Regions from separate parts of the Mesorhizobium sp. P3_A9 genome, predicted to be linked through region 3. Evidence: predicted binding sites of a transcription regulator. Region 3 holds the regulator's gene; each other region holds the start of a gene.

Evidence for each region. Region 3 encodes PhoB, which activates phosphate uptake and scavenging genes when phosphate is short. Its sites were predicted from a motif close to TGTCATNNANCTGTCAT; they were not measured.
Region 1: the regulator PhoB is predicted to act here: its motif matches at 988-1,004, upstream of AC1DX0_RS18630 (acid phosphatase).
Region 2: the regulator PhoB is predicted to act here: its motif matches at 1,475-1,491, upstream of AC1DX0_RS23965 (ceramide glucosyltransferase).
Region 4: the regulator PhoB is predicted to act here: its motif matches at 1,305-1,321, upstream of AC1DX0_RS19330 (LTA synthase family protein).

What each region holds. Positions count from the first base shown of each region.
Region 1 covers NZ_JBFUGJ010000133.1:238-2,438, forward strand. Annotated here, with positions in the region: partial or broken gene AC1DX0_RS18625 (cytochrome-c peroxidase) at 1-839, opposite strand, end outside; gene AC1DX0_RS18630 (acid phosphatase) at 1,090-2,201, shown strand, end outside.
Region 2 covers NZ_JBFUGJ010000215.1:3,453-5,653, forward strand. Annotated here, with positions in the region: gene AC1DX0_RS23960 (O-succinylhomoserine sulfhydrylase) at 1-190, shown strand, start outside; gene AC1DX0_RS23965 (ceramide glucosyltransferase) at 222-1,373, opposite strand; gene apaG (Co2+/Mg2+ efflux protein ApaG) at 1,595-1,987, shown strand; gene AC1DX0_RS23975 (Hsp33 family molecular chaperone) at 2,026-2,201, opposite strand, start outside.
Region 3 covers NZ_JBFUGJ010000236.1:5,370-7,570, forward strand. Annotated here, with positions in the region: gene AC1DX0_RS25045 (ROK family protein) at 1-985, shown strand, start outside; gene phoB (phosphate regulon transcriptional regulator PhoB) at 998-1,687, opposite strand; gene phoU (phosphate signaling complex protein PhoU) at 1,707-2,201, opposite strand, start outside.
Region 4 covers NZ_JBFUGJ010000141.1:8,392-10,592, forward strand. Annotated here, with positions in the region: gene fabG (3-oxoacyl-[acyl-carrier-protein] reductase) at 1-73, opposite strand, end outside; gene fabD (ACP S-malonyltransferase) at 134-1,081, opposite strand; gene AC1DX0_RS19330 (LTA synthase family protein) at 1,360-2,201, shown strand, end outside.

The DNA.
Region 1 (2,201 bases), on a different contig from region 3:
CCGAGATCGACATAGGCCGGATCGGCATTGGCCGGGATCGCCGTATTGCGCGGCACGGCGATGGCGATCAGGCCGAAATCGGTGAATTGCGGCGGCTCGCCGTCATTGGCGGGTTCGCTGAGGTGACAGCTGGCGCAATTGCCCTTGGTCTCGTCCTCGAACAGCGCGCGGCCACGCATTTCCTGCGCCGTGAGCTCAGCCTTGCCGGCGAGGAAAGCATCGTAGCGGCTGGAATAGGGATAGAAATCGGCAGCACTCTGCTCGAAGGTGCCAAGCGCCTCGGCGGCGGCGTCGAAGGCGTCTCCCGGATGGTCGAACACGTCGGTGCCGAAGGCGGCCTTGAACGCGTCGGCATAGGCTGACTTGCGCAAGGCGGCGGCGACGGCGGCTTCATCCTTGTTGGCCATCTCGAAGGGCGAGAGCAGGGGAATTTTGGCCTGGTCCTTGCCGTGGTCGGCGCGGCCGTCCCAGGTCAGGCCGCCTGTCGGYCCATTGTCGACGCTCTCGTCGCCTTCGTCCTCGGAATCGTAYAAYTGRTCGGTGAAGGCGGGRGRSGCCTGGAGATAGCGCAAAGAGGGTACGGCGCGCACGCCAGGCTGGTCGAGGTTTGGTCCGCCCATTTCGACCGCCGAGGCCGAGGCCGGGCCGAAGGCGTGGCGCGGATCATGGCAGGACGAGCAGGCCTGCTTGCCGGATGCCGAGAGTGCGGGGTCGAAGAACATTTTTCTGCCAAGCGCGGTCAGCGCCTGCGCCCTAGCGAAGGCGTCGGCGCGCGATAGGGGGCCGGGGTGGACGCCATCCGGTGCCGCCGTGTTTGCCGGCGCGGCGAAGCATACCATCGATGCCGTGGCGATCACTGCCGCCCGGCTTTTCCATCGTCCCGTCGCCATAGCTGCAATCCGTTTTCGATCCCGCAACTAAGTATCCTGTGCAACGGATTCATGACCCATCCCGGCGTTCACGAAACCGTGTTCGATGGGTCGGCAAATGTCACATAGGTGACAAGGCACGCAAGTAGCTCCATTCGTGCGTTTTCCTTGCCCATGCATGTCGTCCTCCAGCCATACCCCAGCCACGAGGCATCTTACCATGACCAGATCCTTTCTCTCGCTTTGCCTCGCCTCCACGGCCTTCGCATCATTTGCCGGCGTCGCCACCGCCGCTCCTCCCGGCTACGACAAGATCGATACCGTCGTCGTCATCTATGCCGAGAATCGCAGCTTCGATAATCTCTATGGCGGCTTCCCCGGCGCCAATGGGCTGGCCAATGCTTCGGCCGACCAGGCGCGCCAGCTTGACCGGGACGGCAAGCCGCTTGCCGAACTGCCGCCGGCCTGGGGTGGCTTGACCGGCAAGGGGGTGACGCCTGTTGTGACCGAGGCGCAGTCGGCGCATCTCGCCAATGCCAGCTTCGCCATCGACGATGCCAACGGCTTCAACGAGAAGACTTCCGTCGTCATCCGCGACCTCTGGCATCGCTTCTATCAGGAGCAGATGCAGATCGATGGCGGCCGGAACGACAAATTTGTCGCCTGGGCCGATTCCGGCGGTCTCGTCATGGGCCATTACGACGGCTCCAACCTGCCGATGTGGGCGGTGGCGAAYAAGTATGTGCTGGCCGACGATTTCTTCCAGGGCGCCTTTGGCGGCTCGTTCCTCAACCACATCATGCTCGCTTGCGCCTGCGCGCCGATCTATCCCAACGCCGACACCAGCCCGGTGAAGGGGCAGATCGCCGGCGTCGAGGCGGACGGCAAGACGCTGAAGCTGGCCGACAATTCGCCGGCCTCAGCGCTCGGCGGCGCGCCGAAATTCGTCAATGACGGCGCCATCACGCCCGACTTCTACGCCGTCAACACCATGCAGCCGCCCTATCAGCCGAGCGCCAACAAGCCGGTCGAAGGCGGCGACAAGGCGCTTGCCGATCCGACGCAGCCGACGACATTGCCGCCGCAGCACGACATCACCATCGGCGATCTCCTGTCGCTCAAAGGCATCGACTGGGCCTGGTATGCCGGCGCCTGGCAGGCCGCGCTCGACGGCAAGAACGCGACGCCGGTGCCGAACTTCCAGTTCCACCACCAGCCGTTCAACTATTTCGCCGCCTATGCGCCGGGCACCGCCGCGCGGGCCGCGCATCTCAGGGATGGCGGCCTGGACGGCGCCGAGTTCATCAAGGCGATCGACGACGGCAAGCTGCC
Region 2 (2,201 bases), on a different contig from region 3:
GATCTCGAACAACCTTGGCGATGCCAAGAGCCTGATCACCCATCCGGCAACGACCACCCACAAGAATTTGAGCGACGAGGCCCGCGCCGAACTCGGCATCGGGCCTGGCACGCTCAGGCTGTCGGTCGGCCTGGAGGACACCGACGATCTTCTGGAAGACATCGCGCAGGCGCTGAAGGCCGCAAAATAGACCCAGTCGAGGCAGCTCGTCCGCGCCGCGATCAGGCGCGCGACGGCGTCTCTTCCAGCTCGGCTGCCTTGGTGCCGATGGTCATGGCGTTGCCGCGCCAGTCGACAGCGCCGCCGAGCCAGCCGCGGACCCACATGGCTGGAAGCATCAAGTCCCGCGCAATCATCGCCGCGACTGTGCGCGACGACAGGTACCAGCCTTTGGACCAGGCCAGGGCACATTCCGGAAGGTAGAAGGCCGTTAGTACGGCGATGGCCGTCAGCGGCAAGCTGACGCCGGCACTTGCCGCCGCAATCAGCGCAAGCACCAGCGGCACCACCGCGCCGGTCAGGATTTCGGGCGCGAAGAACCGCGGAAAGGTGACGCGGCGCAGGCGCGCCCAGCGGGCCTGGCGCGACCAGATCACGCCAAGCGTGCGCCGACCGAGCGGCTGCTCGAAGGGCGCTGCGACGAGATTGACGCATAGGCCAAGTCCATTGACCAGCTTGGTCGCGGCGGCGTCCTCGGCGATTTCGGCCGCCAGCGCTCGGATGCCGCCATTGGCATCCAGCATCGGCTTGTTCCACAACATGCTCTTGCCCTGGGCAAAGCCGAGGCCGAGCGCCTCGCCGGCATACTGCCAGCGAGCCTGCAGCGTGTTGAGGAAGGCGCATTCGACCTCGGCCCAAAAACCGTCCGGCCGCGAACCGATCGGTGTCGAGCAGACAAGGCCGGTATCCGTCCGCCACGCCGCCATCAGATGCTGAACGTAGTCTCTCGGCATCAGCACGTTGGAGTCGGCCAGGACGACCCAGTTGTGCCGCGCGGCTTCCCAGCCTTTGACGCAATTGTTGAGCTTGGGATTGGCGCTGACGCGATCGTCCCCGATCAACAGCCGAGCCGGCACTTTTGGAAAGCGGCCAATGGCGGCGCGGATCAACCTGACCACCGGATCGTCGACATGGGCGACGCAGAAGATCAGCTCGTAGCGCGGCCAGTCGAGCGAGAAGGCGCGCTCCAGCGTCTCCTGCGTGAACGGCTCGACGCCGCGCGACGGCACGATAATCGACACCGGCGGCGATTTGCCAGCTGGCCGTGCGATCGTGCTGCGCCGTTTCAGTTGCGAAGCGGCGAGCAGGATGCTGGCAGCGTTTGAAAGGACAAGGGCAGTCGAAAGCGAGGCGGCTATGAGAGTGAGTTCCATCGAGATCTGGTCACTCCAGAAGAGGCGGCCCGCACCGTGGCAGTTTTCAACAGTTCGACAGAGCGCCGAGTCGCCCGGTGCATGCACCCCACCATTGTCGTGTGTCACTTAAATGACATTCTTTGCCGGCACCTGCGTTTCAAAGTCAGGCGCGACAAGACGCGCACGTTGACCTGCTCGCCGGGAGCGCCGAAAGGTATCGGATTGTTTTGGAGCCGCTTATGTACCGCGCCGTCACGCGCAACATCGAAGTGCAGGTCAGGCCGTTCTACCTTGAGGATCGCTCGGATCCTTCCGAGAACCGTTATGTCTGGGGCTATCAGATAACGATCGACAACCAGTCGGACGAATTCGTGCAGCTTCTGTCGCGTTATTGGCACATCACCGACGGTGCCGGCCGGGTCGAGGAGGTGCGCGGCCCAGGCGTCGTCGGCGACCAGCCCGAACTCAATCCCGGCGACAGTTATCAGTACACGTCGGGCTGCCCGCTCTCGACCCCGTCAGGCATCATGGTCGGGCGCTACACGATGCGCAACAAGCGGGGCGAAACTTTCGATATCGCCATCCCGGCGTTTTCGCTGGATCTGCCGGGGACGAGGCGGACGGTGAATTAGCGTCTTTCTCCCCGTTCCACGGGGAGAAAGACGCTCCTTTACTGCGCAGCGAATTCCGCCGGGTCGAAATCGTACTGCGTCGAGCAGAATTCGCAGGCGACGTGGATACCGCCATCCTCGGTGCTGTCCTTGATCTCCTGCGCGGAAAAACCCTCCAGGATACCGCGGATCTTGTCGCGCGAGCACGAGCACTGGTCGGCGACGGGAACGCCGC
Region 3 (2,201 bases):
GACCGTGGTGCTGTCGCTGAATTTCCTCTCCGTCGCCGTCATCGACTATGCCGGCCAGGTGGTATCGGAAGAACAGCGCCGGCTGGACACGCTGACCATGTCGCGCGAGGCGCTGATCGGCGAATGCGTCGCCATTGTACGGCGCCGCCTCGAGGATCCCGATATCGACGTGCGCAGCGTCGCCCGCATCGCGCTGGCGATCCAGGGCATCACCGACACCGAGGCCCGGGCGATGCTGTGGTCGCCGATCACGCCGCAGACCGACATCGCCTTCGCCGACATCCTCGAGGCAGAGTTCGGCATCCCAGCCACCATGGAGAACGACTGCAACATGATGGCGGTGGCGCTGCGTTGGCGCGATCCCGAGCGCTACCGCGACGACTTCATCGCCATCCTTCTGTCGCACGGCATCGGCATGGGCCTGGTGCTGAAGGGCGAGCTGTTCACCGGTACCCATTCCTCGGGCGGCGAGTTCGGCCACATGATCCATCGGCCAGGCGGCGCGCTCTGCCGCTGCGGACGCCGCGGCTGCGTCGAGGCCTATGCCGGCAACTACGCCATCTGGCGCAACGCCAGGCAGCTCAGCGAGGACACCGAGCCGGTCGCCGATGTCAGCGACGCGCAGATGCGGGCACTGGCCGCGACGGCACGGGAACGCGACGGGCCCGAGCGCGAAGCCTACCGCAAGGCCGGTGAGGCGCTCGGCTACGCCCTCGGCAGCCTGTTCGCGCTGATCGACCCCGCACCCGTCGCGATGGTCGGCGTCAGCGCCGCCGCCTTCGACCTGATCGAGCCGGCATTGCGCGAGGCCATCGCCCAGACGGCCGGCGGCCAGCACTCGAAATCGATTTCCTTCGACACCGAACCGAACGAACTGCCGCTGATCCGCGAAGGCTGCGCCATGCGCGCCCTGACCTTCGTCGACCAGGAGATTTTCGCGCCGGGCGTGCAGGCGAGAGCTGGCACCGGCAAGAACGTTGCCTGAATCAGGTCCCGCTCAATCTTCCCTGATCGCGTAGCCCGCGCCACGAATGGTTCTGATGACATCGGGCATGCGGCCATTGTTGACCGCCTTGCGCAGGCGGCCGACATGCACGTCCACCGTACGCTCGTCGATATAGATCGTCTCGCCCCAGACATTGTCGAGCAACTGGCTGCGCGAGAAGACGCGGCCGGGATGGCGCATCATGAATTCGAGCAGGCGGAACTCGGTCGGCCCGAGCCGGATCTCGCTCTTCTTGCGATAGACCCGGTGCGATTCACGGTCGAGCACGATGTCGCCGACCTTGAGCACGCTGGACAGGACTTCCGGCTTGGCGCGGCGCAGCAGCGCCTTGACGCGAGCCATGAATTCCGGCGTCGAGAACGGCTTGACCAGATAGTCGTCGGCGCCGGTCGAGAGCCCACGGACGCGGTCGCTTTCTTCGCCCCGCGCGGTCAGCATGATGATCGGCAGCCGCTCGGTCTCGGGCCGCATCCGCAGGCGCCGGCAGAGTTCGATGCCGGACACCGCCGGCACCATCCAGTCGAGCACCAGAAGGTCGGGCACGTTCTCCTGCAAGCGGATCTCAGCCTCGTCGCCGCGCGGCACCACCTCCACCTGGTAGCCTTCGGATTCAAGATTGTAACGGAGCAGCACCCCCAGCGGCTCCTCATCCTCCACCACCATGATGCGTGGCGCGATCATTGATTGGTCACCTCTTGCGTCAGGCCGCGGGCGCCGACATCGCCGTCTCGTCCTGCTTGGGACGATTGGCGGGCAACTGCGTGCCGGTCAGGACATAGTAGGCGTTTTCGGCGATGTTGGTCACGTGGTCGCCGATGCGTTCGAGATTCTTGGCGCAGAACAGCAGATGGGTGCAAGCCGTGATGTTGCGCGGATCTTCCATCATGTAGGTCAGCAGTTCGCGGAAGACGGAGGTGTATTTGACGTCGATGCGTTCGTCGTCGGCGCGCAGCTTCGCCAGTGCGGCGGCATCGCGCGCCGCATACTCCTCGATCACGCCCTGCACCTGGATCAGCACCAGCTGCGCCATGGCGTCGATGGAATGCGACAGGTCGCGCGGCGTGGCGCTGAGACCAACGGTGCCGACACGCTTGGCGATGTTCTTGGCAAGATCGCCAATGCGTTCGAGATCGCCGGCCATGCGGATCGAGCCGACGACGTGGCGCAGATCGTCGGCCATCGGCTGGCGCTTGGC
Region 4 (2,201 bases), on a different contig from region 3:
CGCGGGCAATCGCCTCGCCGATGCCTCCCGATGCGCCGGTGACGAGCGCCTTGCGGCCGGTCAGTTCGAACATTTTTTGTCTCCTGATCTGAGAGAACAGCCTTCACACGGAAGGGGTCAAATCGCCAGTGGATTATGAAAGTGCGGCCAGCGCGGCCTCAACATCGGCCGATGTGCCGACCGACGCGGTAGCGATGTCGCGGTTGATACGTCGTGCCAGGCCCGACAGCACCTTGCCGGCGCCGATCTCGTAAAGCGTAGCAACGCCGTTGGTGCCGAACCATTCCACCGTTTCGCGCCAGCGCACACGGCCGGTTATTTGCTCGACCAGGCGCGGCGCGATCTCGTCGGGATCGCTGGTCGGGGTCACGGTGACGTTGGACAGCACGGGCACCGCCGGCGCATGCTTTGCTACCCCGGCGAGCGCGTCGCGCATGACATTGGCCGCCGGCGCCATCAGCGCCGAATGGAAGGGCGCCGAGACCTGCAGCATCAGCGCCCGCTTGGCGCCCTTTTCGGTGCACAGTTTCGCCGCCAGTTCGACCGCGGCCTTGGCGCCGGAAATCACCAGCTGGCCGCCGCCATTGTCGTTGGCGATCTGGCAAACCTTGCCGGACCCTTGCGCGGCCTCGGTGCAAGCGGCTTCGACATCTGCCTGCTCCAGCCCGATGATCGCCGCCATGGCGCCCTCGCCGGCCGGCACCGCCGCCTGCATGGCATTACCGCGAATGCGCAGCAGCCGGGCGGCATCGGCAACGGAAACAAAACCCGCGGCGGCAAGGGCCGAATATTCGCCCAGCGAATGGCCGGCGACGTAGGCGACCTTGTCCTTCAGCGAGAAACCGCGCGCTTCCAGCGCCCTGATCGCCGCCAGTGACACAGCCATCAGCGCCGGCTGCGCATTGGCCGTCAGGGTCAAGGTCTCTTCCGGACCTTCCCAGATCAGCTTCGACAGGTTTTCACCAAGCGCGTCGTCGACTTCCTGGAAGACCCTGCGCGCCTCGGGAAAGGCATCGGCGAGATCCTTGCCCATGCCGACAGCCTGGCTGCCTTGTCCCGGAAAGGTGAATGCAATGGCCATGCGAGGGCTCTCCAAGACTGGTTTGCTTGCTTGATAACACGCGTTTTTCCTGCCTGTGGCGCAAGGCAGGCCGCCAAGTCAAGCCCGGTTCAGCCCGGCCCTAAGTCGCAACCCTACACCGAGTGCCTGTTCCGAAAGGGCTTTTTGGCGATCACTCATGATGAAAACCGCTCACGAATCGTTTGCTGGCTCTTCTTATTTCCGCCACAGGCGCTAGCTTTGCGTGACAATTATATGACAATCGAGTGACTTGGGTTGTCGCTGGGTGGGAAGTTAAAGTGGCAAAGAGTTCGAAACGCGCAGGTAAAGCCGCGCCTCAGTTCCTGGAAGACGATCCGTCTACCGGCTATCTGCCGGGCCGGAGATGGCCGGTCGTCCGTTATGGATTGATCAGCCTGGCGATCTCAACCATCCTGGTGTTTGCCATCGAATTGATCGTGCGCGGCGACTTTGCCGGGACGATCTCTTTCTTCCTGCAGCCGCTCAAGCCGGGCTGGACGACCATCGTCGTGTTCGCGCTAATCCTGATCGGCCTCGACGCGGTGCTCGGCCGCAGCCATCAGAGCCTGATGATCGTCGCGCCCTTGACACTGTCGCTGGCTTTTGTCGGCCACCAGAAGTCGCATTATCTCGGCGATCCACTCTATCCGACCGATTTCCTCTATGCCCGCCAGATCTTCGCCCTGCTGCCGCTCCTGGTGCGTGACCGGCCGATGACCGCGCTCGCCATGGTCGTCGGCATCGTCGCCGGCCTGTCGCTGCTCGTCTATGGCTGGCGGCTGTGGCGCCGCAAGGTTCCCGCACTCAGCCGCAAGGGCCGSCTRGCCCGGCTGACGCTGYCCGTGCCGCTGCTCGCCTTCMTCGTCTCGATCATGGACTATGCCACCTTCTCGTGGACAAGGGATCGGCTGCAGATCATCCCGATCATGTGGGATCAGAAGGAAAACTACGCCTCGAACGGCTTTGCGCTGGCCTTCGCGCTCAACGTGCCGATGGCGCATGTCTCGGCACCGCCGGGCTATTCCGACAAGGCGATCGCGGCGATCGAACGGCCGCAGGTGGCGGCCTCGGTGCCCGATGAAAAACCCGACATCATCGTCGTCATGAGCGAATCCTTCTG